Regions from separate parts of the Promicromonospora sp. NPDC050880 genome, predicted to be linked through region 1. Evidence: predicted binding sites of a transcription regulator. Region 1 holds the regulator's gene; the other holds the start of a gene.

Region 1 (14,264 bases):
GGTACGACACGGTCAGGGCGACCACCACGGCGACGATCGGGAGCAGCCAGCCCCGCAGCCCGGCCAGGTAGAGCCCGCCGAAGGCGACGCCGAACAGCGCGAGGCGGAGCAGGGTGTAGATCACGAGGGGCACTCACCCATGGTAGGCCGGGCGCGGGTCACACCTCGACGACGGCGGACCTCCGGGCCCGGAACAGGGCGAACGTCACGCCGCGGGCTCACCTGTCGCCGCAGGGCGGCCGTAGGCTGGGGGTATGGGACGCGTACTTCTGATCCTGGCCGTCGTCGGACTCGCGGTCTACGCCCTGGTCGATGTCTGGGGCTCCGAGGAGGACGAGCGCGGCGGCCTGCCCCGCTGGCTCTGGGTGCTGCTCATCGTGCTCCTGCCCCTGCTGGGGCCCATCTCGTGGATCGTGGTGCGGGTCTCTGCGCGCCGGTCGGGCGCGGGCCCGGCCTCGGGCCCCGGCGGCAGCCGCCCGACCCCGCCCCGCCCCGGGCCGCGCCGCCCGTCCGGCCCGGTGGCCCCGGACGACGACCCCGAGTTCCTCTGGCGCCTGGAGCAGGAGAAGCGCCGGCAGGAACGCGAGGCGCGGGGTCGCCAGGAGGCCAAGGACGACGACACCGAGAGCAGCTGACGCGCCGCAGGGCGCCCGGCACGGGAACGACAGACAGAGGGCGCCGATCCGGACCGGATCGGCGCCCTCTGTCGTCGGGCCCTCAGGACGCCGGGCTCACAGGCCCGAGTACGAGTGCTTGCCGTTGAAGATCAGGTTCACGCCCGTGAAGTTGAACAGCACGCACGCGTAGCCCGCCACGACGAACCAGGCCGCCCGGGTGCCGGACCAGCCGCGCGTCGTGCGCGCGTGCAGGTAGGCCGCGTAGACCACCCAGACGATGAAGCTCCAGACCTCCTTGGGGTCCCAGCCCCAGTAGCGGCCCCACGCGTCCTCGGCCCAGATGGCGCCGCCGATGAGCGTGAAGGTCCACAGCACGAAGGCCACCGAGTTCAGCCGGAACGAGAGCGACTCCAGCGCCACCGGCGTCGCGGTGTGGTCCAGCCAGCCCCAGCGGCGGCTGCCCAGCACGGGCGAGCCGTTGTCCCGGGCGTCGCGCAGGAGCTGGAGCACCGACGTCACGAACGCCACGGTGAAGATACCGGTCGCGACGATGGCGACACCCACGTGGATGACGAGCCAGTACTTCTGCAGCGCGGGCTGCACGCCCATGGCCTCGACGAAGAACTTCTCCTGCGCCAGCACGAGGAACAGCACGCTCAGGCCGGCCACGAACGCGCCGAGGTAGCGCACGTCGCGCCGGGTGTTGACGCCCGCGAAGACCGCGACCGCCACGAAGGTGCCGACCAGCGCGAACTCGTACATGTTGGCCCACGGCGTCCGGCCGGCCGCGATGCCGCGCAGCACGATCGCGACGAGCAGCAGGGCGGCGGCCAGCCAGGTCACGGACATCCCGACCCCGGCCAGCTTCCGGTTGGCCGGGACGGGGGCGGCCGGCTCGTCCGCCGGGACGGCGTCGGCGTCCGCCTCGTAGGGCGAGACGTCGCCGCCGGCCGCGACCGCCACGCGCTCCCGGGTCCTGGCCGCGTCCCGCGCGTCGACCCGCGCGCCCGACAGGCGCGACAGGTCCACGGAGAACGCGATCAGCGCGACCGCGAGCGCGGTCGCCGCGCCCCAGACGAGCAGCACGCTCAGGTTTGCCAGCTCCATGTTCAGTCCTTCTCCGATCCGGTCCGGTCGGGCGCGGCCGGCGTGACCGGCTCGTCCCCCGTCTCTGGCTGCTGCACGTTCCCGGGCACCGCCGCCAGCGCGCGGTCGACCTCGGCCTGCAGACCTGCGTCGTCGCCGCGGGCCAGGCCCGCCACCTCGACCACGGTAGCCCCGTCCGGCCCGGCGTACGCGCGCGCCCAGACCCGTCGCCGCGGCGTGAACAGCGAGACGGTCAGGCCCGCCAGCGCCAGCAGCGCGAAGACGAGCACGAACGTGAGCGACGGGTCGTGCCGCAGGTCCAGGGCCACGTAGCGCGGCAGGTCCTCGCCGAGGGTCAGCGTGCCGAGCCCGTCAGGGAGCTCGACGGTCTCGCCGGGGCGGGCCAGCACCTTGATGCGCTCGCCCTGCTCGTCGACGGCCGGGGTGAGCGAGGCGGTGTCGAGCTCGTACACGTTCTGCGGGGAGCCGTCGTCCAGGCCCAGGTCGCCCGTGTACACCTCGAGCACGAGCAGCGGGTCCACAGGCTGCGGGAACGCGGAGCGCGCCGACCCGTCCTCGTTGACCTCCGCGGTCGGCAGGAAGTACCCGACCAGCCCGATCTGGTCGAGCCCCGGCGACACGTCGGGCACCTTCACCACCCCGCGGGAGGTGTACATCGTGTCCTCGGGGATGAAGGTGACGCGTCCGGCGAAGGCGACCTCGCCCTCGGCGTCGTGCACGGTGATCTCCGGGGCGAAGCCGTTGCCCTGCAGGTAGATCTTGGCGCCGTCGACGACGATCGGGTGGTTCACCTTGATCTGCTCGCCGCGCTGCTCGCCCGACGGCTCGGTCACGGTGACGTGCGCCGTGAAGTCGCGGGCCTGGGCGAAGGCGACCGTGTCGCTCGCGAACTCCGACTCGAACTCGTCGAGCGTCATCGCGAAGGGGACGAGCGACTCCGGCCGGAACCAGGAGCCCTTCTCGAACGTGTCGTAGTCGACCACGGCGTTGGCGAACCCACGCCCCTCGGTGACGATGGCCTGGCCGCGGTAGTGCAGCATCTGGCCCGTCGCGACGGACACCAGCAGGCCCACGAGGGCCAGGTGGAACACGAGGTTCCCGGTCTCGCGCAGGTAGCCGCGCTCGGCGCTCACGGTCTGCGCCGCGGGAGGTGCCTTCGGTCGCTCTCGCCCTGCGCTCGCAAGCTCGCTCCGGCCGGACGCTCCGCGCCCCCGCGCCGTCTCCTCGGCCCGGTCCACCCGGAAGGTGGGCAGCCAGGAGATCGTGCCGCGCAGGCGGGCGGCGACGGCGTCGGCCACCTCCTGGGGCGTGGCGTCGGTGGTCGCGGTGGCCTGGGCCGGGAACCGGGCGAACCGGGACGGCACGCGCGGCGGTCGCCCGCGCAGGGCGCGCCAGTGCGTCGCGGAGCGCGGCAGGATGCAGCCCACGAGGGACACGAACAGCAGGATGTAGATCGCGGAGAACCAGACCGACGAGTAGACGTCGAAGAACCCGGCCCGGTCGAGCCACTCCCCCGCGGTCGGGTGGTCGGCGAGGTACTCGATGACGCCGGCCGCGTCCTGGTTGCGCTGCGGCAGCACGGACCCGGGCACGGCGGCCACCGCGAGCAGCATGAGCAGCATGAGCGCCACCCGCATGGAGGTGAGCTGCCGCCACATCCAGCGCAGCGTGCCCACGAGGCCCAGCGTGGGCGCGGTGGGCCGGCCGGGCTTCTGCGGCTTCTCGTCGGACGCCGGCGCGCCCTGCGTGAACTCGTCCGCGATGCCCTCGGGGACGTAGGACTCCTGCCTGGTGCGGTCGGCCATCAGAGCACCGTCTCGAATCCGCCGATCCAGAGCTGCATGGCCCCGGTGATCCGCGTCCACAGCCCCGTGACCAGCAGCAGCCCCACCAGGACGAGCAGCCCGCCGCCGATCCGCAGCGCCGCGAGGCGGTGCCGGCGCAGGAAGTCGAGCATGCGCTCCGAGCTCTGCAGGCCCAGCGCGACGAGCAGGAAGGGGACCCCGAGGCCGAGGCAGTAGGCCACGCCGAGCAGGGCCCCGCGGCCGGCGGACGCCTCGTCGATCGCGAGCACCTGGATGGCGCCGAGCGTCGGGCCGATGCAGGGCGTCCAGCCCAGGCCGAACACGATGCCGAGCAGGGGCGCACCCCACAGGCCGGTGCGCGGCGTCACGTGGAACCGCGCCTCGCGCTGGAGGAAGGGCACGGCGCCGAGGAAGCCGAGGCCGAGCAGGATCACGACGGCCCCGAGCACGCGCATGATCACGTCCTCCCAGCGCACCAGGAACACGCCCAGACCGCCGAACGCCGCCCCGAACGAGACGAACACGGCGGTGAAGCCGAGCACGAACAGCGCCACGCCGCCGACGACCCGGCCGCGCGCCGGCTTGGTCCGCGTGGTCACGAGCCCGGGGGTGGTCCCGGCCGACGCCGCGGCCATGCTGCTCACGTACCCGACGTAGCCCGGCACGAGGGGCAGCACGCACGGCGAGGCGAACGACACGAGACCCGCCAGGATCGCCACGGGCACCGCCAGCAGCAGGGACCCGCTGAACGCGGTGCTGGCGAGTCCGTCGCCGACGGCGGTCGCGATCGAGCCGGGCAGCATCAGGCGGCCTCCGCCAGGACCTCGTCGATGAGCGCCTCCAGGGTGGACCCCTCGGCCAGGCCGATGACGCGGGCGGCCACCTTGCCGTCCTGGTCCAGCACCACGGTGGTCGGCACGGCCTGCAGGGGCACGACGCCGGTCAGCCCGGCGATCACCGTGCCGGAGCGGTCCTCGATGCTCGGGTAGGGCACCTCGAACGTGCGCTGGAACGCCTGGGCGGCGCCGGCGTCGTCCTCCGTGTTGATGCCGACGAACTGCACGCCGTCCTTGGAGGTGGCGAGGTCCACCAGGTCGGGCGCCTCGGCGCGGCACGGCGCGCAGGAGGCGTACCAGGTGTTCACGACGACGACGTCGCCTGCCCAGTCGGACGTGTCCACCTCGTTGCCCTCGAAGTCCGTGCCCACGACGGCGACGGGCCCCTTGCGCTCCCCGGCGTCGTACGTCTGCACGGACCCGTCGCCGGAGACGTAGCCCTGCCCGACGACGTCGCCCGCGCCGGAGTCCTCGGGCGCGCACGCCGTGAGGGCCGCCACCAGGCCGACGACGATGCCGACGGCCACCACCCACTGCACGACCTTGAAGGTCTTCCCTCGCATCACGCGCCGGCGACCTTGCTCGCGCCGTCGTAGAGCTCCGCGGCGGGTTCCGTGTAGTGCAGGCCCACGAACCGGTCGTCCTCGAAGTGCAGGGACGTCAGGGAGGCGAGGTTGCACTGCCGGTTGCGCGGGTCGTGCCAGAGGGTGCCGCCCTCGAACGAGCGGCGCGTGAGCCAGACGGGGAGCTGGTGGCTGACCAGCACGATCTCGTGGCCCTCGGCCACGCGGCGGGCGTCCTCGACGGCGGCGCGCATGCGCTGGACCTGCTCCGTGTACGGCTCGCCCCACGACGGGCGGAACGGGTTCCACATGTGCGGCCAGTTGCGCGGGTCCTTGAGCGCCCCGCCGCCCCCGCCGACGCGGAGGCCCTCGAAGCGGTTGCCGGCCTCGATGATGCGGTCGTCCGTGGCGAGCTCCAGGCCGAAGCCCTGGGCCACCGGTGTGGCGGTCTCCTGCGCGCGCTGCAGTGGCGACGCGACCACCCGGACCACGTCGTGGCCACCGCTGGTGAGGTGGTCGGCGACGATCTTGGCCATCGCCTGGCCGCGGTCGGAGAGGCGGTAGCCAGGCAGACGCCCGTACAGGATGCCGTCGGGGTTGTGCACCTCGCCGTGGCGCAGCAGGTGGACCGTCGTGGAGACCATGGCGCCCAGTCTCGCACCCGAGCCTGGGTGCCCGTGACCTCCAGCGGGTGTGGATTACGTCATCTCGCGCCGATCCAGGGATGCCGACCTACTGTCAGCAACAAGTTTCACGGTGGTCTTCACCATGAAACCGCCCGACATGAGCAAGGGGGTCTCACCATGACGGAGACAGCATCACCCGCGATGTACGCACGGCTCCTCGCCGAGGCGCTGGGTACCTTCGTCCTCGTCCTCGGCGGCTGCGGTACCGCCGTCTTCGCCGCCAACTTCCCGGACGCCGAGACGAACACCGTGGGGGTCGGCTTCCTGGGCGTCGCCCTGGCCTTCGGCCTCACCGTCGTCGTCGGTGCGTTCGCCCTGGGGCCGATCTCGGGCGGGCACTTCAACCCGGCCGTCACCCTGGGCCTGGCGGCCGCCGGACGGTTCTCCTGGAGCGACGTCGGCGGGTACGTCGTGGCGCAGCTCGTGGGCGGTGCGCTCGGGTCGAGCGTGCTGGCGCTGATCGCGGCCGGCGGGCCCGACGGGTACTTCGAGGCCGCCCGGGAGTCCGGGTTCGCGGCGAACGGGTTCGGCGAGCACTCGCCGGACGGGTTCGGCCTGGGCTCGGCGGCCCTGACCGAGACGGTCCTCACCGCGGTCTTCCTCTTCGTCATCCTCGGCACCACGGCCCGGGTGGCCGCCCCCGGGTTCGCGCCGCTGGCGATCGGCCTCACGCTGACCCTGATCCACCTGGTCTCGATCCCGGTCACCAACACCTCGGTGAACCCGGCCCGCTCGGTGGCGACCGCCATCTACGCCGGGGGCTGGGCGTGGGGCCAGCTCTGGGTGTTCCTCGTGTTCCCGATCCTCGGCGGCCTGATCGCGGGCTTCGCCTACCGCCCGATGTTCGGCCGCGCGATCACAGCCTGACGTCGCACCACGTCACCGGCCCGGCGTCCTCGGCGTGCCGAGCCGGTCAGGTGGTCGCACCACCGGCCGGCTCGGCGCGCTCGGTGCGCCGGGCCGGCCCGCCCGTCAGTCGCAGTGGGCCGCCAGGCCCTCCTCCGTACCGCCTGCGTCCTTCGACGACGCCGCGACCTTGGCCATGATCCGCCCCAGCATCGCGAACTCCTCCGGCTCCAGCGCCTCGACCATGATCCGGCGCACCGCGGCCACGTGGCCGGGGGCGGCGACCACCAGGGCCGCGTAGCCGTTGTCGGTCATGGTGCAGTTCACGCCGCGTCGGTCGCCCTCCGCAGCCCGCCGCTCCACCAGGCCCCGGGCCTCCATCCGGGCCACGGTGTGCGTGAGCCGGCTGCGCGACAGCACGAGCCCGTCCGCGAGCGTCGACATCCGCATGGTGCGGTCCGGTGCCTCCGAGAGCTGGACCAGCAGGCTGTACTCCCCGAGCGAGAGGGTGAGGGTCCGGTCGTGGACCGAGCTCAGGGCCTCCACGAAGCGCGCGGTGCCCTCCAGGTAGTGCCGCCAGGATCCCTGCTGTTCCTCGGACAACCAGATGTCGCGCCCCTCGACGGTCTGCGCCGCCATGTCACCACCGCCTTCGTGCGAACCGAGCCCCTCTGGGAATACGTTACGGGAACCGCTATGTTGGACGGGATCGTGAGTAGTTGATCCCTCAACTATCCACCCAAACCGCCACATCACCAAGGAGTTCCCCCTCATGGCCACCCCGCTCCCCGCTGGTCTCACCGCCGGCACGTACGAGATCGACCCCTCCCACACCGCTGCTTCCTTCTCCGTCCGTCACGCCGGGATCGCGAAGGTGCGCGGCAGCATCGCGGTCACCTCGGGCACCATCACGGTGGGCGAGGACCTGGAGTCGTCGAGCGTCACCGCCGAGCTGGACGCGGCCTCCGTGAGCACCGGCGACGCCGGTCGCGACGGCCACCTGAAGAGCGCGGACTTCTGGCACGCCGACGAGAAGCCGACCTGGACCTTCACCTCCACGGGCATCCGTGCCGACGGCGACGACTACGTCATCTCCGGTGACCTCACCATCAACGGGATCACCAAGGGCGTCGAGCTGGAGACCGAGTTCACCGGCACCGCCAAGGACCCGTTCGGCAACGTGCGCGCCGGCTTCGAGGCCAACCTCGAGGTCAACCGCAAGGACTTCGGCCTCACGTGGAACGCCACGCTGGAGACCGGCGGCTTCCTGGTGGGCGACAAGGTCAAGATCACGCTGGACGTCAGCGCCATCGCCAAGGGCTGACCCCTCCCCGCAGCACGGCGCGTGTCCCGGACGCCCGCCCCGCCTCGGCACCCCCCCGGTGCCCGGCAGGGCGGGCGTCCGTGCGTCGCGAGCCGGGCATCCCAGCCCAGTGCGCTTCTACCCAGCGATTGCGCCCGGAATCGCTGCTCTGGTGGGCGCAATCGCTGGGTAGAGGCGCACTTCACGCCGGCACGCCGGCGCCGGTCACAGCGCGGCTGCGCGCGCCGCCGCGTGGAAGGCCAGGATCTGCAGCTCGCCGCCGACGTCGACCGAGCGCACCACGACGTCGTCCGGCACCTGGAGCGCGACGGGCGCGAAGCTCAGGATCTCGCGCACACCCGCGCCGACGACGGCGTCGGCCACGTCCTGCGCCACGTGGCCTGGCAGGGCGAGGACCACCATCGACACCCGCTCCCGCTCGATGACGCCGGCCACGTCCCGGACGTGCTCGACCGTGACGCCGGCCACGTCGGTGCCCACGACGTCGGGCGACGCGTCGAGCAGGGCCACCACCTGGAAGCCGCGCGTCGCGTACCCGGAGTAGTTCGCCAGGGCGTGCCCCAGGTTGCCGATGCCGACGATCGCGAGCCGGTGCTCCGTCTCGAGCCCGAGGGCGACGGTGATGTACGAGGCGAGCGACTCGACGTCGTACCCGACGCCGCGCGTGCCGAACGAACCCAGGTACGACAGGTCCTTGCGCAGCTGCGCGGAGCTCACGCCCGACCGCTCCGCGAGCTCCGTCGAGGACGTGAGATCCACCCCCTCGGCCGCGAGGTCGCGCAGGGCGCGCAGGTAGTAGGGCAGGCGCCCCACGGTCGCCGCCGGAACTGTGCCGTCACTGAGCTCGACCACGTGCTGCTCCCCTCCCCGCAACCACTGTGTCGCGGGCGTACGCACACACTGCCGGGACGATCATGCCAGGAGGCGGGCCAGGCGCGCACCGTCCACGCGCCAGAATCCTTGCTGGACCCCGTCCACCTCGACCACGGGGACGTACTCCCCGTACTTGTCCCGCAGTGCGGGCGCGCTGTCGATGTCGACCTCGCGCCACTGGACCCCCGCACCCTCGCACACCTGGACGACGACGGCACGCGCGTCCTCGCACAGATGGCACGCGTCGCGGGTGTAGAGGACGACCCGGGGTTCGGCAGGAGCTGTCACGCCCCGAGGTTACGTCACGCGGGGACCCGCGAGCGGTCGGTGTCCGGGAGCCGTCCGTCCGCCCAGCGCACCCCCCAGGCGAGCGCGAGGAAGACGACGGCCACGCCCGCGGAGTTGATCAGCGCCCCGGCGTAGCCCAGCTCGGTCACGTCCAGGAAGGGATACGGGTACCAGCCCGTCGCCGCACCCCGGACGAACGTGTAGACCAGCCACGCGATCGGGTAGACCACCGACCACCACACGGTCCGCGCGGTCACGCGCGGGCGCGGCCCCACCAGCACCCAGGCGACGACCGCAAGCACCGGCGACAGGACGTGCAGCATCATGTTCGACACCATGCCGGCCGCCGTCAGGTCCACGAGGCCGCGCAGCACCGTGTTGTAGACGATGCCGGTGACCGCGATGCACAGCAGCGCGTCCAGCCGGAGCACCCGGAACACCGGCCCGTCCCGGCGCGGGTCGAGCGCGAGGGCCAGCGACACACCGCCGATCAGCAGGTTGGACTGGATCGTGAAGTAGCTGAACAGCCGCACGATGCGCTCGGCGTGGGTCGGCGCGGTACCGGGGCCGCCGGTGAGCGCCACGACGAGCTCGATGACGAAGCCGCCGAGCGCGAGCAGGGCCACCAGCAGGTGGAGGACCCGGGCGAAGGGGGCCTGCTCGGACAGGGCGTTCCGGTAGGTCACCCCCTGGTTCTACCAGTGCTCCGGGGCGGGCGCCCGGCGAGGACTTGCGGCACGTGTCACGCGGATAGAGTGACCTCCATGCCGTCGACGCACCCCTCGTCCGCCACCGCGGCGTTCTTCGACGTCGACAACACGATCATCCGCGGAGCGAGCGCCTTCCACATCGCCAAGTCCGCGTACCAGCGCAAGTTCTTCGGCACCCGCGACATCCTCAAGTTCGCCCTGGTCCAGGCCCGCTACCTGCTCTGGGGCGAGAACAAGGAGGAGATCGACCAGGTGCGCGACCGCGCCCTCTCGCTCATCGCGGGGCGCAGCGTCGCGGAGATCGCCACCCTGGGCGAGGAGGTGTGGGACGCCGTCCTGTCGCTGCGGATCTACCCCGGCACGCGCCGGCTGCTCGACGAGCACATCGCGGCCGGCCACCAGGTGTGGCTCATCACCGCCACGCCCGTGGAGATCGCGCAGCTCATCGCCCGCCGGCTCGGTGCGACCGGGGCCCTGGGCACGGTCGCCGAGCACAAGGACGGCTTCTACACGGGCCGGCTCAAGGGCGACCTCATGCACGGGCAGGCCAAGGCCGACGCCATCGTCGAGCTCGCCGAGGTGAACGACATCGACCTCGACGAGAGCTACGCCTACGGCGACTCGCTGAACGACCTGCCGATGATGCGCGTCGTGGGACACCCGTGCCCCATCAACCCGGACCTCCGGCTGCGCCGGCACGCGCAGGAGGTGGGCTGGCCCATCCGGGAGTTCCGCGGCCGCTCCCAGCGCGCGGCGGGCCGCGGCGTGCGGACGGCCTCCTGGGCGGGTGCCGCGTGGGTGCTCGGCCTGGTGCTCCGCGCGGCCCGGCGCCGGCTGCGCGGTCACTGACGACCGGCGCCGGGCGCAGGGGTAGTTGCGGTATCCGGCCGCTTTCCGCCACCAGGTCCGCGTTCACCGTCCCGGCGCCTCAGGCACGACGAAGGCCCGGCCCCAAGGGGCCGGGCCTGGTCTTCACGCGCCCGGGGGCGCGTGGGTCACTTCTTGTTGCGGCGCTGGTGGCGCGTCTTGCGAAGCAGCTTGCGGTGCTTCTTCTTGGCCATACGCTTGCGGCGCTTCTTGATGACGGAGCCCATAGGTCCTCGCAATGTTCGATCGGTCGGCGGCGGCCCGACGACGGGCCGCTCGGCGAAATGGTCCACGGTTGGTCCGGGACAGTGACGCCAGAGTGACGATGGCCGACCAACACGAAAAGTAGTCCGTGCCTAGGTTACCCGCTCTGCCGCGCGGCCCGTAATCGAGCCTGTGTGAGATGCCACGCGCGGTGGTCAGGGCCGCGCCGCGAACCGCTCCAGCAGATCGGCGTGCCCCGAGCAGACCAGCAGGTCGTTGGCGGAGATCCGCGTCTCCGGCGTCGCGTAGACGAACTCCGCGCCCGGCGACTTCACGCCGATCACCGTGATGCCGTAGCGCTTGCGGATGTTCGACTGCGCGAGCGTGAAGCCCTGCGCCTCCTTCGGCGGGCGCATCTTCACGATGGTGAACCCGTCCTCGACCTCGATGTAGTCGAGCAGCTTGCCGCTGACCAGGTGGGCGACGCGCTTGCCGGCGTCGGCCTCCGGGTAGACCACGTGGTGGGCGCCGATGCGGGTCAGGATGCGGCCGTGCTCCGCGGAGATCGCCTTGGCCCAGATCTGGGGTGTGCCCAGGTCGACGAGGTTGCCCGTGATCAGCACGGACGCCTCCAGCGACGAGCCCACGCCGACCACCGCGACGCCGAAGTCCCGCGCGCCGAGCTGCTCCAGGGCCTCCGGGTTGGACGCGTCGGCCTCCACGAGCGGCAGCCGGCCGGACCATTGGGCCACCAGCACCGGGTCCTGCTCCACGGCGAGCACGTCCTGCCCCAGGCGGTCCAGGGTGGCACCGATCGCCGACCCGAACCGGCCCAGGCCGATCACCAGCACACCCGCATCCCGATCGGGCTTCTTCTCCGGCACGGTCTTCCTCTCTGGCCACTTGTCAGACGTCCAGGCCACCCTAGTGACCGGTACCGCGCCCCGAGGCCTCAGCCGATGATCGGGCGCTCCTCGGGGAAGCGTACGATGCGCCGCCGGTCGCGGAGCGCCAGCACGGCCACGACGGTCACGGCGCCGGTCCGCCCCACGAACATGAGCAGCGCCAGGACGTACTTGCCGGCGTCGGGCAGGTCGTGCGTGATGCCCGTGCTCAGCCCGACGGTCGCGAACGCGGAGAGCACCTCGAACAGGACCCGGGACAGCGGCAGGTCGGTGACCTGGAGCAGCGCGACGCACGAGACCAGCACGATGCTGGCGCCGGTGAACACGACGGCGATCGACAGGCGCAGCACGTCGCGCGGGATGCGGCGGCCGAACGCCTCGATGTCCCGGTCGCCGCGCGCCTCCGCGACGATCGCGAGCAGCATGACGGCGAGCGTGGTCACCTTGATGCCCCCCGCGGTCGACGCCGACCCGCCGCCCACGAACATCAGCGCGTCCTGGATGAGCCAGCTCGACTCGTGCATCGCGCCGACGTCGACCGTGCTGAAGCCGCCCGACCGCGGCATGATCCCCGCGAAGACCGCTGCCAGCAGCTTGTCCCCGAGGCTCAGCGGCCCGAACGTCTCGTCGTTGGACCACTCCAGGACCAGCAGCAGCAGCGCGCCGACCACGAACAGCACGCCGCTGGTGACGATGGTCAGCTTGCTGTGCAGCGAGAGCCGCTTGGTCCAGCCGTGCCAGCGCTGGCCGGGCCGCGGCAGCGACCGCTGGATGTTCAGGATCACCGGGAAGCCGAGCGCGCCGATGAACACGCCGAGGGCGATCGGCAGCACCAGCGTCCAGTCGCCGACGTGCGGCATCAGGCCCTCGGTGGTGGGCACGAAGCCCGCGTTGTTGAACGACGAGACGCCGTAGAACAGCGCGTGCCAGGCCGCGGTGCCCACGTTGTCCTCGATGACCACCAGCCGAGGGAACAGGAGTACCGCGATCGACAGCTCGAGCGTGGTCGCCGTGATGATGATGACCCGGACCAGCGAACCGACGTCCCCCAGGCGGCTCGTCTTGGTCTCGGACGCCGTGAGCAGCTTCTGCGTCAGCCCGATCTTGCGCGACACGATCATGCCGAGCAGAGAGGCGACGGTCATGATGCCGAACCCGCCGATCTTGATGCCGGCGAGGATCACGATCTGCCCGTACAGGGACCAGTAGGTCGCGGTGTCCTGCACCACGAGCCCCGTGACGCACACGGCCGAGACGGCCGTGAACAGCGCGTCGACCAGCCGCGCCCCCTCGCCGTCGGCGGTCGCGAAGGGCACCATCAGGAGCGCCACGAACAGGGCGATCACGCAGGCGAAGACGGTGACGGCCAGCCGGGCCGGGGCCCGGAACGCGAGCTCGTCGACCAGCTCCCGGAGGCCGAACAGCCTGTGCCGCAAGCTCGGCATCCGCCCCTGCTCCCCTCCGTGCACACATCCTGGCGATCGACGCCCTACTCTGCCACGACACGGGTTCGCTGGCCGCTTTCCAGGGCTCGTGGTGCCCGGGCGGCGCCTCACAGCCAGATGCCGGGCCGCGCAGCTGCCCGCCGCCCCGGTCCGTTACCGTGGGCGGGTGCACCTCGCCCGGCTGGTCTGGAGTCCGCGACTCCTCGAGTACGACTTCGGCCCCGGGCACCCCATGTCTCCTGCCCGGCTCGACCTGACGATGCGGCTGATCGAGGCGCTCGGTCTGCTGGAGGAGCCCGCACTGGAGGTGGCGGACGCCGAGCCCGCGAGCGACGCCCTCATCGAGACGGTGCACGACGCCGACTACGTGGCCGCCGTCCGGCGCGCGGGAACCACGCTGGAGCCCGACCTCGCACGCGGCCTGGGCACCGACGACGACCCGCTGTTCCTCGGGATGCACGAGGCCGCGGCGCGTCAGCTCGGCGGGTCCGTCGCCCTCGCGGACGCCGTCTGGTCCGGCGAGATCTCGCACGGTGTGAACGTCGCGGGTGGCATGCACCATGCGATGCCGGGCGCGGCGTCGGGCTTCTGCGTCTACAACGACGCCGCCGCGGCGATCCGGCGACTGCTGGACCGCGGTGCGGAGCGGGTCGCCTACCTGGACTTCGACGCGCACCACGGCGACGGCGTCGAGGCGATCTTCTGGGACGACCCGCGCGTGCTGACCGTCTCGATCCACGAGGACGGCCGCACCCTGTTCCCCGGCACGGGGGCGTCGGCCGACGTGGGCCCGCCCGGGCCCGCCGAGGGGACGGCCGTCAACCTGCCGGTCCCGGCGCGCACCTCGGGCGCCGCCTGGCTCCGGGCCGTCGACGCCGTGGTACCCGCCCTGGTCCGTGAGCACCGCCCACAGGCGATCGTCTCCCAGCACGGCTGCGACGCCCACGGTCGCGACCCGCTCTCGAACCTCGACGTCTCGGTGGATGCGCAGACCACCGCACAGCAGTGGGCGCACGCGCTCGCGCACGAGCACGCCGACGGCCGCTGGCTCGCCCTCGGCGGTGGCGGGTACGCGGTGTCCGACGTCGTCCCGCTCGCCTGGGCGGCGCTCGTCGCCGAGGCAGCCCACGCGCCCCTGGTGCGCGGGTCGGAGCTGCCCGCCACGTGGCGCGCGGTCGTCGAGTCCCT
Region 2 (14,264 bases), on a different contig from region 1:
CGACCGCCCGCCGCTGGTGGATGACGAACGCCACCAGCAGCAGGGCACCACCCAGCGCCGACACGAGGACGCCGGGCGAGGTCCACCCGAGCCGGTCGCCCTCGATGAGCCCGAACACCACGCCCGCGAGCCCGAGCGCGGCGAGCACGGCGCCCGGGACGTCCACCCGGCGGCCCGGTTCGCCCTCCCCGGCAGGGACACCGCGCAGCAGCCAGAGCGTGAGCGCGACGACGGGCACGTTGATCCAGAACACCCAGCGCCACGACACGAAGTCGACCAGCATGCCGCCGACGAACGGGCCGACGATCATCGCCGCCGTCGTCCAGGACGTCCACCGCCCGATCGCGCGGGACTGCGCCTCGCCGGAGAACGTCGCGACGATCAGCGCCAGGGAGCTGGGCACCAGCAGGGCGCCCGCCACGCCCTGGAGCGCACGGGCGACCACGAGGACGGGCCCCGTCACCGCCACCGCGCACAGCACGGAGGCCACGGCGAAGCCCACCAGCCCGACCGCGAGCACCCGCCGGCGCCCGTAGACGTCCGACACCGAGCCCGCCACGAGCATCAGCGCACCCAGGGTCACCAGGTACGCGTCCACCACCCACTGCTGCAGCGCCAGGCCCTCGGCGCCCGGGCCGCCGAGCTCCCGCGCGATGGCGGGCAGCGCGACGCTCACGACCGTGCCGTCGAGGAAGGACACGAACGAGCCGAGGATCGCGACGAGGAGCACTCGCCGCTGGAGCGTGGTCACGAGACACACGCTATGCCCCGCCACCGACACCCGCGCCGCCTCGGGGCCGGCACCGCCCGGACCCGGCGATGCGGCACCATCGGACCATGGACCTGACGATCCGCCCCGCGACCGCCGACGACGCGGCCGCCTGCGCCGACATCTACGGCTTCTACGTGCGCCACACCCACGTCAGCTTCGAGACCGAGCCGCCCGGCACCGCCGAGATGGCCCGACGCATTGCCGGCTACGCGGCCGGCCACGCCTGGCTCGTCGCCGAGGACCGGGCCACGGGCGACGTCGTCGGCTTCGCCTACGGCAGCCCGTACTCCGCGCGCGAGGCCTACCGCTGGGCCGTCGAGACCAGCGTGTACCTGGAGGTGGGCCGACGCCGGACCGGCGCCGGCCGGGCGCTCTACGAGGCGCTCTTCGAGCGGCTGGCCGAACGCGGCTACCGGCGCCTCGTGGCGGGCCTGGCCCTGCCGAACGACGCCAGCCTGGGCCTGCACATGGCGCTCGGCTTCGAGGTGGTCGGCACGCTGCGCCGCATCGGGTGGAAGCACGGCCGGTGGCGCGACGTCATGCGCCTCCAGAAGGACCTCGTGCCCGAGCTCGGCGGGGCGCCGCCCGCCGGCGAGCCCGGCTGACCCGCCCGCCCGGCACCTACCCGCTGCACCCACCGCCGTCAATTCGGCGCTGCGATCATCGCCCTGCACCGCTGCGGTGCAGGATCCGTGCATGGACCGCATCGTCCGCGTCGCGACACCAGACGACGCCGCAGCCTGCGCCGGGATCTACGCCCCCTTCGTCGCCGACTCGGCGGCGACCTTCGAGACCACCCCGCCGGACGCTCGCGAGATGACGCGCCGCATCGAGCGGTTCTTCGGCCGGGAGACCTGGCTGGTGCTGGAGACCGAGGGGGTCGTGGCGGGCTTCGCCTACGCCAAGCCGTTCGCCGACCGGCCCACGTTCCGCTGGACGCTGGAGACCAACGTCTACGTGGCCACGGACCACCAGCGCCGCGGCGCCGGCCGCGCGCTGTACGACGCGCTGCTGGAGCGGCTCGCCCGGCGCGGCTACCACCGCGTGGTGGCCAGCATCGTGCTGCCGAACGACCCCGCCGTCGCCCTGCACGAGGCCGCCGGGTTCCAGCGGGCCGGCTCGTTCGAGCGCATCGGCTGGAAGCACGGCCAGTGGCACGACGCCGTCATGTTCCAGCGCGACCTCGTACGCGACGACGGCATCACGCCGGGCAACCGCACCGCCGACGCCGAGCTGCCGAGCCTGCTCACGCCCGAGCCGCTGGAGGTCACGCGCACGCCGCTGGTGCGCCCGCACCCCGCCGAGGACCTGGTTGCGTACTTCGGCGACTGAGCTTTTTGGGCTCGCAGGCGGCCCCGCCCGTTCCCTAGGGTCGCTCCCATGAGCATCACCGTGCGCCCCGTCGGCTACGACGACCAGCCCGCCTACACCCGCCTCGGCGGCGAGGCGTTCGGCGCGCCCGACGGCGGACGCGCCGTCCCCACGCGCGAGGAGTGGACGGCCGCCGGCTTCCGGGAGTGGGGCGCCTTCGACGGCGACGACCTGGCCGCCCGCCTGCGCGTGTACGGGTTCACGTCGTGGTTCCACGGCGCGCAGGTGCCGACGGCGGGCGTCGCCGGGGTCGCCGTCGAGCCCGAGCGACGCGGCTCGGGGCATCTCGCGCGGCTCTTCGCGGCCGCCCTGGCCGAGGCCCGCGAGGGCGGCGAGACCATCTCGACGCTCTACCCGACCGCACCCGGCATCTACCGGGGGCTCGGGTACGAGGTGGTCGGCTCGTTCGACGACGTCGACGTGCCGCTGCCGAACCTGGGCCGGGTGGCCGTGCCCGACGGCGTGGTCACCCGCAGGGCCGGCGTGGCCGACTTCGATGCCGTCGTCGCCGTCCACCGCGCCTGGGCCGCCCGGCAGAACGGGCCCGTCTCGCGAGCCGAGAAGCCGTTCTGGACCCCGCCCGAGAAGTTCTTCGCCGACTACACGGGCGTCACGCTCGCGATCGACGAGCGGGGCGCCGCAGGTCCGGCGGGCGAGGTGGTCGGCTTCGCGAGCTGGATCCGCGGCGAGGGGTACACGCCCGCCACGGCGGTCATGGAGGTCGACGACCTCATCGCCCTCACGCCGGACGCCGCCCGCGCCCTGTGGCGCACGGTCGGCAGCTTCTCGACGGTGGTCGGCACGGCCCGCGTGTCGACGTCGGGGCTGGACCCCGCCTGGCTCGTGCTCCCCGACCTGACCACCACCGTGCACTCCGCGCACCCGTACATGCTGCGGGTCCTGGACGTCGCCGGAGCGCTGCGCGGCATCGAGTCCCCGCTGGAGGGCGTGCGCGTCCCGTTCGCCGTCCGGGGCCCGGCCGACCTCACGGGCACCTGGACGCTCACCGTGTCCGACGGCGTCACGCACGTCGAGCAGGACGACGTCGCCGTCGAGGACGCGCACCACGAGCGGCCCGTGCTCACCGCGAACGGGCTGGCGCTGCTGTACGCGGGCGTGCAGTCGGCGGCGAACCTGCGGTTCGGGGGCCACCTGACCGGCCCGGACACCCACGACGCGCCCCTGACGACCCTCTTCGCGGGCCGTCAGCTCCACGTCCGCGACTACTTCTGATCCTCCCCCGTCCCCGGCGGCGGATAATCGGCGGGTGGAGATTCCTGCCGGCTGGTCCGTCGTCCTCGTCGTCACCGCGCTCTGGAACCTGGTCATCTGGCCGCGGTTCTGGCAGCGCATCGCCGCCGACCCGCGGTCGCGCGACGCCGAGGGCCGGGCCACGCGGTTCCGTACCGTGCACGCCGTCCTGATCACGGTCTCGCTCGCCCTCGCCCTGGCGGTCGGCGTCCTGGGCGTCCTCACCCTGTTCTGACGACGGCGCCCGCCGACGTCCGGGCACTGCCCGCTTGTCACCATACCTGGAGGTAGGTATGGTGCCGCCATGACCACGGCCACAGCCCGCGACCGGCTCGTCGACGCCGCGCAGGACCTCTTCGCCACCCAGGGTGTGGGCGCCACGAGCCCGCGCGCCGTGCTGGTCGCGGCGGGCGTCGGCCAGGGCAGCCTCTACCACCACTTCCCCACCAAGCACGACCTCGCGGTGGCCGCCGTCGGCGCCACGGTGGACGACGCGCTCGCCCGCGCGATGCGGACCCTGCGCAGCGACTCCCCCGCCGTCCAGCGCGTGATCGCCTACCTCGAACGGCCACGGGACGCCCTGGCGGGCTGCAGGATCGGCCGCCACACGTCCGACCAGGCCGTGATGGACGACGAGGGCCTGCGCGACGTGCTCACCGCCTACTTCGTGCGGCTGCTCCGCGAGCTGACCGCGATCTTCCGCGAGACGGGCCTGCCCGACGAGGTCGCGCGCGACCGCGCGCACGCCGCCCTCGCGATCATCCAGGGCGGTTACGTCCTGGCCCGCGCCACGCAGGATCCCGACGCGCTCACCGCAGCGGTGCGCGGCTTCGTCGGCCTGCTGACCGAGAAGGAGAGCATGTGACCCTCCGCGAGCGCCTCCGCGCGCTGCCCGCGTTCGCCCGGCCGGGCCTGCCGGTGTTCGACCCGGGCGCGGCGCCCGGCACGCCCCACGAGCTGTTCGAAGCCTGGCTGAACGAGGCGATCGACGCGGGCCTGCTGGCCCCGCACGCCGCCACCCTCTCGACCGCCGACGCCGCGGGGCGAGTCCACGCCCGCACGCTGGTGCTCAAGGACGTGACGGCGCAGGGGTGGTGGTTCGCGTCCCAGTCCTCGGGGCCCAAGGGGCAGGACCTGGCGGCCAACCCGCACGCCGCGCTGACGTTCTTCTGGCCCGAGCTGGGCCGGCAGGTCAAGGTGACGGGCAGTGCGGCGTCGGCCGGGGCCGAGGTGAGCCGTGCCGACTTCCTGGCACGTCCGGACGCCTCGCGCGCCGCGGGCCTGGTGAACCGGCAGAGCGAGCCGCTGGGGTCACGGGACGAGTACGTGGCGGCCTTCACGGAGGCCCTGCGCGCCGTCACCGCGGACCCGGGGCTGGCCGCGCCGGACTGGACGGCCTACGTGCTGACGCCGGTGAGCGTCGAGTTCTGGCAGGCGCCCGACGACGGGCCGCACACCCGCCTGCTCTACCGGGCCGACGCCGGCGGCTGGTCCGCCGGTCTGCTGTGGCCGTGATCCCGACCCACCCCGCCCCCGACGAAGGGACATCCCCCGTGAGCACCGCCGCCGACCTCGTCCCGCACGCCCTGACCGACTCGGCTGCCGGCCTGGACGCGCTCGTGTCCGCCGTCGGGCACCTGACCGCCGAGGACCTGGCGGGGCCATCGACCCTGGAGGGCTGGACCCGCGGGCACGTGCTGTCCCATGTCGCGGGCGTGGGTGCCGCGCTGCTGGGGCAGGCCCGGGCCGCCGAGCGCGGCGAGGTGGTCCCGGTCTACGCGAGCCGCGCGGCGCGGGACGCGGCGATCGAGGCCGGGTCCGGCCGCGCGCTCGACGAGCACCTGGAGGTGCTGTCGCGCCTGCGCGACGACCTGTCGCGCACCTGGCCGGCCCCTGCGTCGCCGTTGTGGGACGCCCCGAGCGGCTACCGCGACGGACCCCTGTCGGGCTGCGTCCTGGCCTGGTGGCGGGAGGTGCGCATCCACGCCGTCGACGCGACGTCCGGCACGGCGGCGCCGATCGGGTACGGCACGTGGGACGACACGCTGTGCGGCCACCTGCGCGCGTTCCTGGCCGTGCGCCTGCCGGACGGTGTCGCGGTGGACGACATCGCGGGCGACCCGCGGGACGTCACGGTGTGGCTGGCCGGGCGCGTGCCCGCGACCCCGCTGCCGGGCGAGCTGCCCGAGCTGGGGCCGTGGCCCACGTCGAGCCGCTGACCCCGTACGGTCCGCAGGCCTCTGGACACGGACCGCCGTGTCCAGGGCCTGCCGGTCCGAGGCTGTGCAGGGCCGGGCCGGTTAGGTTCCTCGCATGAGAGGCACAGCACCACACGCCCCCGGCCCGGCGGGCCCGCCCGACGTCGTCGGGATCGTGCTCGCGGCCGGGGCCGGCACCCGGTTCGGGATACCCAAGGCCCTGGTCCGCGACGACGACGGCACCCCGTGGCTGGAGCTCGCCTGCCGGGCGCTGCGCGAGGGCGGCTGCTCGGACGTCGTCGTGGTGCTCGGGGCACGGGCCGACGAGGCCCGGGTGCTGGTGCCGGCCGACGCGCGCCCGGTGGTCGCGGCCGGCTGGTCGGACGGTGTCGCGGCGTCCCTGCGCGCCGGCCTGGCGGAGGCCGGGCGCACCGGCGCGGTGGCCGCCGCCGTCACGCTCGTGGACCTGCCGGGCCTGCGGCCCGACGCGGTGCGCCGGGTGCTGGGGACGCTCACCGAGCAGGCCGCCCTCGGCACGCTGGCGCGCGCCACGTATGCCGGCGATCCCGGGCACCCCGTACTCGTCGGCCGTGCCCACTGGGGGCCGCTGGCCGACGCGGTGCACGGGGACACCGGCGCCGGACCGTACCTGCGCGAGCACGGGGTGCGGGCCGTCGACTGCACGGACCTGGGCGGCGGGACCGACGTCGACCACCGGCCGTGACCGGCCCCGGCCGGGGGGTCAGGACGCCTGCCGCACCCCCGGCACGACCCGCTCGCCCTCTCCCCCGGCGAGGTCGCTGAGCACCTCGGCCGCCGCCAGCTCGTCGCGGGCCGCGAGGCGGTCGAAGCCGCGCACCGCGGGGTAGACGTACGGGCCCAGGGTGCCGATGAGCACGGCGCCGGTCACCAGGACGCCCATCAGCACCGGGATGACCGGGTCGTAGGAGCCGAGCTCGTCGTACCCGAGCCCGAGGAGCAGCGGGCCGAAGGCGCTGCCCAGGATGAACACGGCCTGGACCGGGCCCACGATCTGGCCGAAGCTGCGCATGCCGAGGTACCGCGTGATGAGCAGGGCGAGCAGGTCGCCCTCGATGCCGAACGCGATGCCGATGAACGCGACCGCCACGGCCGCCGTGGGGAACGGCGGGTACAGGAAGAGCATGCCGACGATGGGGGCGAGCATCACGACCGGGCCGACGATCGCGCCGTGCACGCGGTCGATGACGATGCCGCCCAGGACGCGCCCCACGAGCGAGGCCAGGCCGAAGACGACCAGGAGCTGGGCCGCCTGGTCGGCGCTCAGGCCGCGGTCGGTCATCATCGGCACGAGGTGCACCTGCAGCCCGACCACGACCACGCCGACCATGCCCAGACCGAGCGCGATGCCCCAGAACTGCCGGGTGCGCAGCGCCTCGGCGAACGTGAGGCCGGGCAGCTCGAGGCGCACGTCGCGGTCGCCGGCCTGGGTCTCGGCGACCAGGCGTCCGCGGACGTGCCGTTCGGCACGGCCCCGCACGAACAGGGTGATCATCGTGACGGACACCAGGGCCGCGACGACCCCCATGGCGGCGTAGGCCTGCCGCCAGCCGACGCTGTCGATGAGCGCCCCGGCGAGCACGGGACCGAGCGCGGCCCCCAGGCCGATGATGCCGGTCACGACGCCGACGGCGAGCGCCCGGTTGTTGTCGAACCAGCCCACGACCACGCGCGTGGCCGGGACCGCCGTGCCGGCGCCGAAGAACCCGACGAGGAAGCACGGCACGAAGTAGACGGCCTCGACGGGCGGCGTCAGGCCGATCGTGGCCATCGAGGCCGCGAAGAGCACGAACGACGGCACCAGGATGTACCGCGCGGCGTACCGGTCCACGAGCCGGCTGACCACGATCAGCCCGATCACCATGCCGACCGCGGCCACGGAGTACGCGCCGGTCACCGTCGTGCGGCTGAATCCGGTGTCCTCGACGATCGGCAGCACGAACACGCCGGTGGTGGCCAGGTAGAGCTGCGGGCCGACGGCGTTCGCGGTGCCCGCGCCGACCACCACCCACCACGGGCTCCGGGGGCGGGCGGCCGGACGGGGGACGGAACTCATGGGCTGCTCCTGGGGGCTCGACGTGCTCGGGTCGGGTACTCGGGGGCGGGATGGGCGCTGCTCGGGTGGGTGCTGCTCGGGTGGTGCTGCTCGGCGCGAGCCGGTCAGGCGGCCGGGAGGGCCACCTTGGTCAGCTCCTCGGAGACGCGCCACACCCGGGCCGCCTCGGTGAGGCTGCGCAGCGGGCGGTGCATCCGCTGCTCGGCGGGCGGGCCGCCGAGGGTGCCGGGGCCGCTGGGGCCGTACAGGGCGCCGGGCCGGGCGGCCGGGTCGGTGGCGGCCATGAGCGCGGGCAGGCCCGCGGTCTCCGCGGTGCCCAGGAGGATCCCGTGCTCGGAGAGCCAGCGGATCCGGCGGATGTGGGGCGTGTCCTGGCCGCGGCCGAGCTCCGGCCGCGCGGCCAGCAGGCTGGTGGGCGCCACGCCGGGGTGCGACAGGTTGCTGGTGATGCCCCAGCCGTGGGCCTCGCTGCGTCGCTGGAGCTCCAGGCCGAACAGGCCGAGGGCGATCTTGGACTGCCGGTAGGCCCGCATGACGTCGTACGACCGCTCCCAGTTCAGGTCGTCCCAGTGCATGGAGCCGCTGGCCGAAGCGACGCTGACCTGCGACGTCACCCGGGCGCCGCCGTCCCGCAGCAGGGGCATGAGCTGGGCGACGAGCGCGACGTGCCCCAGGTGGTTGGTGCCGAGCTGCAGCTCGAACCCGTCGGCGGTCGTCAGGCGCCGGGGCGGCCGCATCACGCCGGCGTTGTTGACGAGGAGATGGATCGGGTCGCCCTCCCCGCGGAGAGTCTGGCCCAGGGCCGCGACGCTCTCCAGCGAGGACAGGTCGAGGCTGCGCAGCGAGACCCGCGCGCCCGGCGCGACCCGCCGGATCCGCGTCATGGCGGCCTCGCCCTTGGCGGGGTTGCGGACGGGCATGACCACCTCGGCGCCCGCGGCGGCGAGCCGTGCGGCGATGCCCAGGCCCATGCCGTCGCTGGCGCCGGTGACCACGGCGCGCCTGCCGGTCAGGTCCGGGACGGTGATGTCGATCGATGTGCGTGGCATTGTTCTGCTCCCTGCCGTGACGGCTGTCGTGGTGCTCGCGGCCCGCTCGGGCCACGGCACCGATCCTCGGCGGGGCGTCAGGACCTATCCAGGACCTGGCGATCACAGGCTCGCCGGGCCACCGCTCACGCCGTACGGCCACCGCTCACGCCGTATGGGGGGATCGGCGGGCCGTGGCTGGACCGCCGGGCACGGGGTAGAAACGAGGCAGGACTCGACGAGAGGGACACCGTGATCGATCGCACCGGGCTGGCGGAGTTCCTCCGCCGACGCCGTGAGCAGCTCCAGCCCGAGGACGTGGGCATGCCGCGAGGCCGGCGTCGGCGGACGAACGGGCTGCGCCGCGAGGAGGTCGCCGTGCTGTGCAACATGTCGACCGACTACTACTCCCGGCTCGAGCGGGAGCGCGGCCCGCAGCCGTCCGAGCAGATGATCGCGTCCATCGCGCAGGGACTGCACCTGTCGCTCGACGAGCGTGACCACCTGTTCCGGCTGGCCGGCCACAACCCGCCGCCGCGCGGCAGCACCAGCGCGCACATCAGCCCGGGCCTGCTGCGCATCCTGGACCGGCTCGACGACACGCCCGCCGAGATCGTCACCGAGCTGGGCGAGACGTTGCGCCAGACACCGATGGGCGTGGCGCTGACCGGGTGCACCACCGAGTTCACCGGTCCGGCCCGCAGTGCCGGGTACCGCTGGTTCACCGACCCCGGGGCGCGCGACCTCTACGCACCGGACGAGCACGCCTTCCTGACGCGGATGTACGCCTCGGGGCTGCGCGAGCTGGTGACCATGCGGGGTCCGCAGTCGCGCGCCGCGGAGCTCGCCGCCCTGCTGCTGAAGCAGAGCGAGGAGTTCCGCGAGGTGTGGGAGGCGCACGAGATCGGGGTGCGCCCGCACGAGGTCAAGCACTTCGTGCACCCCGAGGTGGGGGCGCTCGAGCTGAACTGCCAGCGGCTGGTCGACCCGGGCCAGGTGCACTCCCTGATGGTGTACACCGCCGTACCGGGCAGCGAGAGCCACGAGAAGCTCCAGCTCCTGTCGGTCCTGGCCCCGCAGCCGGTGCGCTGAGACCGCCGGGCGGTCGCGCCGGACGGCCGCCGAGTGAGAGACGTCACGGCGCGTATCACGTGATTCATGCCACAGCGCTCGTTCCGCTTTTCACAAGCCCGCTATCGTTCTTGCCGTGACTTCATACCTCCAGACAGCCCCGCGTCCTTCCGAAGAGGTCGACGTCGCGCTGATCGGCGGAGGGATCATGAGCGCCACCCTCGGCGCGCTGCTCACGATCCTGGAGCCGACCTGGCGTATCGGGATCTACGAGCGCCTCGACGAGGTCGCGCTCGAGTCGTCGAACCCGTGGAACAACGCGGGCACCGGCCACTCCGCGCTCTGCGAGCTGAACTACACGCCGGAGCGCAAGGACGGCTCCGTGGACATCTCCAAGGCGGTGAAGATCAACGAGCAGTTCCACACCTCCCGCGAGTTCTGGAACCACCTGCTCACCGCCGGCCTGATGGAGGGCACCGACTTCATCAACGTCACCCCGCACATGACGTTCGTGCGCGGCGCCGAGAACGTCGACTTCCTGCGCCGCCGCTACGACGCGCTCAGCGCCCACCCGCTGTTCAGCGACATGGAGTTCAGCACGGACCCCGCCGTCATCGGCACGTGGGCCCCGCTGATGACCCTGGACCGCGACGCCGACGAGCCCATCGCCGCCACGCGCGCCGCTGCGGGCACCGACGTCGACTTCGGCTCCCTGACCCGCAAGCTGGTCGGCTTCGCCACCGCCCACAACACCGAGCTGCACCTGAACCACGAGGTGCGCGGCCTCAAGAAGCTCCGGGACGGCCGCTGGCGCCTGGCCCTGAACGACCGCACCTGGAACGCCGGCACCCGGCGCCGCACCGTCACCGCGAAGTTCGTCTTCGTCGGTGCCGGCGGCGGCGCGCTGCCGCTGCTGCAGGCCTCGGGCATCAAGGAGGCCCGCGGGTACGGCGGCTTCCCGATCTCCGGCGAGTTCCTGCGCACCGCGAACCCCGAGCTCGTGGCCCAGCACAACGCGAAGGTCTACGGCAAGGCCGACGTCGGCGCCCCGCCGATGTCCGTGCCCCACCTGGACACCCGCATCGTGGACGGCAAGGGCTACCTCATGTTCGGCCCGTACGCCGGGTTCAGCCCCAAGTACCTCAAGAAGGGCAAGTACCTGGGCCTGATCACGTCGCTGCGCCTGCACAACGTGTTCTCGATGCTGGGCGCCGGCGTGAAGAACCTCGACCTCACCGGCTACCTCATCGGCCAGGTCGCGGCCGCGCCGGAGACCAAGTTCCACGAGCTGCAGCGGTTCATGCCGACGGCGCAGCCGGCCGACTGGGAGAAGATCACCGCCGGCCAGCGCGTCCAGGTCATCAAGTGGGTCAAGGGCAAGGGCGGCGTGCTGGAGTTCGGCACCGAGGTCGTGGCCTCCGCCGACGGCACCATCGCCGGCCTGCTCGGCGCCTCGCCGGGCGCCTCGACCGCCGTCTCCGCGATGACCGGCCTGCTGGAGCGCTGCTTCCCCGAGAACTACGCGACGTGGAAGCCGCAGCTCACCTCGATGATGCCGAGCCTCGGCGGCGGCGCGGACTACGACACCGCGCAGCTCACCGCGGCGGAGAAGGTCACCGCGGGCGCCTGACGACGTCCCGACCCGCACGAACGCGGGGGTAGTTGCGCTCTCCGGACCGTGAGCGCAACTACCCCCGCGTTCGTCGTCGGACACCGTGGGGGCGTCAGCCGCCCAGGGTGCCTTCCGGGAGGGCGCGCAGCCTGGCCAGCGGCGAGACCAGCACGCTCCACGTGGCGAGGCAGTGCACCGCCGCCATGAGCAGGATGGTCTCGCGGACGCCGAGCACCCCGCCGAGCCACCCCGCGACCACGCCCGCCACCGGCATGGTGCCGAAGTTCACCACCTGCATCACCGTCATCACGCGCCCCCGCAGGCCGGCGGGCACGTAGCGCAGGCGCCACGCGTTGCGGATCACGTTGCCCGACACCACGCACAGGCCGACCAGGAACCCGCCGGCCCCGCTGATCGCCGCGCCCCAGCCCGGCAGGCCGGCACCCACCAGCAGGGCCGCCGGGCCGGAGAGCACGAGCAGGACGGTGGAGGCCCGCCCGCTGCCGAGGCGCGTGCTCAGGAACGGCGCGACGACGGCGCCGAGCACGCCACCGGCCCCGGCCGCCGCGAGCACCGCGCCGACGCCGGCCTCCGTGAGCCCGAGGTCGCGCACCAGGAACAGGACCAGGAGGGCCCCGTACCCGGTCAGCCCGAAGTTCGACGCCCCGCCCATGCCCACGAGCCACGGGATGTAGCGGTCGCGGCGGACCAGGTCCACGCCCTCCCGGATCCGCGCCGCGAGCGACCCGGCCGGGCCCGGCTCCGCGGCGGCCGGGCGCGCCACCTGGATGCGCCACAGGCACACCGCCGACCAGAGGAACGTGGCGGCGTCGAGCGCGAGCCCGACCGCCGCCGTCAGCCACTGGGCCAGCAGACCACCGAGGCCGGGGCCGGCCACGTTCGCCGCGGACTCGGTGCCGAAGAGCCGTGCGTTCGCCGCCTCGAGCTGGCCGGCGGGCACCACCTCGGGCAGGAACACCTGGTAGGCGGTGCGGAAGAACACGGTGCAGACGCCGCCCACCAGGGCCACCACGGCGACCTGGACCAGGGTGAGGGCACCGAGCGCGAACGCCACCGGCACGCTCCCGAGCGAGACCGCGGCGGCCAGGTTGGCGGCGATCATCACCGCCCGGGCGGGGAGCCGGTCGACCCACGCGCCGACCGGCAGCCCGATGACGAGCCAGGGCAGCCAGGCCGCGGCGGTGATCAGGCCCATCCAGGCGGGTCCGGCGTCGAGCTGCGTCACCGCGAGCAGCGGCAGGAGCGCCGAGGTCGTCGCGTTGCCGACCACGCTGACGCCCTCGCCCAGCCACAGGAGGCCGAAGGCCCGGTTGCGCGCGAGGGGCAGGACCGCCCGCGAGGGCGCGATCGTCGTCATGCGGCCAGACTATATCTACAAGACTTCTTGTACAACAGTCCTTGTCGAACTAGGGACGGGACGGGAACGCCCGCGCGAAGAGGAACACGTGCTCAGCCCTCCCCTCGGCCTGCCCCGTGCTTCCCCGCTCCTTCCACCGCCGCACGAGGTCGTTGACCTCGTCGGTCAGCTCCTGCAGCTCGTCCGGGGTGAGGCGCAGCCAGCTGTCCGTGGAGAGCTCGGCCCTGGTCCACTCGTCGTCCTGCTCGGGGCGTTCCAGCCAGGCGCGCGCCCGCTCGACCTGCCGCGCCAGCATGAACTCCTCGGCGGCCACGGCCTGCCGCTGGCTCTCCGCGTCGGGCGGCAGCGTGGACCGGCCCCAGGTGATGGACCGCGCCGCCCGGCGCCACCAGCGTTCACGCCGGTCGCGGGCCAGGTCCGGGGCCTCCTCGACGAGCCCGGCGGACGCCAGCACCTTCATGTGGTGGCTGATGCTCCCGACGGCGAGCCCCGTCCGCTCGGCCAGCACCGACGCGGTGGCCGGCCCCTCGGCCGTCAGCGAGTCGAGGAGGCGGGAGCGCGCCGGGTTGGCCAGGGCCGCGACAGCCCTGCCCTCGGTGAGCGTGCGGACGTCGTGGGTAGGCATGGAGGCAGGGTAGGACGGCGGTCCGGGCGCCGTCGCCTCCGACGGCGCCCGGCCCGTGCACCCGGCGGTCAGCCCAGCTCGGCCAGGATCGTGGCCCAGCGGTCCAGCAGCGCGTCGACCACCTGTGTCGCCGTGGCGGTGCGGGGCATGCGGGCGCGGACGGCGAGGCCGTCGTCCGTGCGGGAGACCCAGACCTGGAGGTCGTCGGCCCGGGTCGCGGCCGACACGTGGTGCGCGCGGCTCCCGGCGGCCGCCGCGTGGCCGGGCAGCCGCCGGTAGTCCAGGTAGGACACCTGGAAGATGTCCCTGCGCGGGAACCGCAGCGGCTGCGGCAGCGTCCCGACGACCTGTTCCAGCGGTACCGCGGCCAGCTCGCGCGCCGCCCGCAGCGCCTTGCCGGTCTCGGCCAGCGCGGTGTCCGGCACGGTGCGTTGCGCGTCCCCCGCGGGTGCGGCCCAGGCCCGCGCGGACGGGTGCCCGGTGCCGGAGTCGATCCGCAGCGGCACCGTCGTGGTGTGCCACCCGACCGAGCGCCGCGCGGCGTCGTCCGCACGGGTGTGCACGGGCAGCAGGGTCTCCAGCGTCGCCGGCCCGCCCAGGTCCGCCACCGCGCGGGCGAGCGTGACCAGCACGGCCGCCGACGTCGACGCGCCCGCCGAGCGGGCCCGGGCGGCGACGGCGCCGGCGGTCGCGGCGTCGGCCAGCGTGCGCACGACCGTGCGCTGCGGCGCCCGTTCGCCGTGGGGCACGCCGAGCGGCAGCGGGAACGTGGGCAGCGCCCAGTCCCGCTCGCGCAGGAAGCCCTGCCAGGTCGCCAGGCGCGGGTCGTCGGCGCCGACGAACGGGAGGCCGGCCGGATCGGC

Evidence for each region. Region 1 encodes Rex, which represses fermentation and respiration genes when NADH is low (regulators of the CRP and FNR family bind a similar motif). Its sites were predicted from a motif close to CTTGTGAANNNNTTCACAAG; they were not measured.
Region 2: mqo (malate dehydrogenase (quinone)) is a predicted target of Rex. The motif match lies at 9,885-9,904, and genes of this name have one in related genera.

The regions. Positions count from the first base shown of each region.
Region 1 is NZ_JBITFV010000004.1:291,362-305,625, reverse strand. It holds gene ACIBBF_RS10455 (DUF4229 domain-containing protein) at 1-133, opposite strand, end outside; gene ACIBBF_RS10450 (PLDc N-terminal domain-containing protein) at 255-635, shown strand; gene ccsB (c-type cytochrome biogenesis protein CcsB) at 732-1,724, opposite strand; gene ACIBBF_RS10440 (cytochrome c biogenesis protein ResB) at 1,727-3,529, opposite strand; gene ACIBBF_RS10435 (cytochrome c biogenesis CcdA family protein) at 3,529-4,332, opposite strand; gene ACIBBF_RS10430 (TlpA family protein disulfide reductase) at 4,332-4,928, opposite strand; gene ACIBBF_RS10425 (histidine phosphatase family protein) at 4,928-5,572, opposite strand; gene aqpZ (aquaporin Z) at 5,732-6,481, shown strand; gene ACIBBF_RS10415 (MarR family winged helix-turn-helix transcriptional regulator) at 6,587-7,099, opposite strand; gene ACIBBF_RS10410 (YceI family protein) at 7,233-7,784, shown strand; gene ACIBBF_RS10405 (redox-sensing transcriptional repressor Rex) at 7,989-8,636, opposite strand; gene ACIBBF_RS10400 (glutaredoxin family protein) at 8,697-8,945, opposite strand; gene ACIBBF_RS10395 (Pr6Pr family membrane protein) at 8,960-9,631, opposite strand; gene ACIBBF_RS10390 (HAD family hydrolase) at 9,710-10,504, shown strand; gene ACIBBF_RS10385 (30S ribosomal protein bS22) at 10,651-10,749, opposite strand; gene ACIBBF_RS10380 (potassium channel family protein) at 10,942-11,610, opposite strand; gene ACIBBF_RS10375 (TrkH family potassium uptake protein) at 11,679-13,076, opposite strand; gene ACIBBF_RS10370 (acetoin utilization protein AcuC) at 13,243-14,264, shown strand, end outside.
Region 2 is NZ_JBITFV010000002.1:308,799-323,062, forward strand. It holds gene ACIBBF_RS05285 (DHA2 family efflux MFS transporter permease subunit) at 1-751, opposite strand, end outside; gene ACIBBF_RS05290 (GNAT family N-acetyltransferase) at 838-1,377, shown strand; gene ACIBBF_RS05295 (GNAT family N-acetyltransferase) at 1,469-2,104, shown strand; gene eis (enhanced intracellular survival protein Eis) at 2,153-3,376, shown strand; gene ACIBBF_RS05305 (SCO4848 family membrane protein) at 3,411-3,629, shown strand; gene ACIBBF_RS05310 (TetR/AcrR family transcriptional regulator) at 3,699-4,259, shown strand; gene ACIBBF_RS05315 (pyridoxal 5'-phosphate synthase) at 4,256-4,909, shown strand; gene ACIBBF_RS05320 (maleylpyruvate isomerase family mycothiol-dependent enzyme) at 4,948-5,613, shown strand; gene ACIBBF_RS05325 (NTP transferase domain-containing protein) at 5,708-6,316, shown strand; gene ACIBBF_RS05330 (MFS transporter) at 6,335-7,687, opposite strand; gene ACIBBF_RS05335 (SDR family oxidoreductase) at 7,792-8,736, opposite strand; gene ACIBBF_RS05340 (helix-turn-helix transcriptional regulator) at 8,968-9,807, shown strand; gene mqo (malate dehydrogenase (quinone)) at 9,923-11,416, shown strand; gene ACIBBF_RS05350 (MFS transporter) at 11,511-12,776, opposite strand; gene ACIBBF_RS05355 (ArsR/SmtB family transcription factor) at 12,826-13,401, opposite strand; gene ACIBBF_RS05360 (hypothetical protein) at 13,470-14,264, opposite strand, start outside.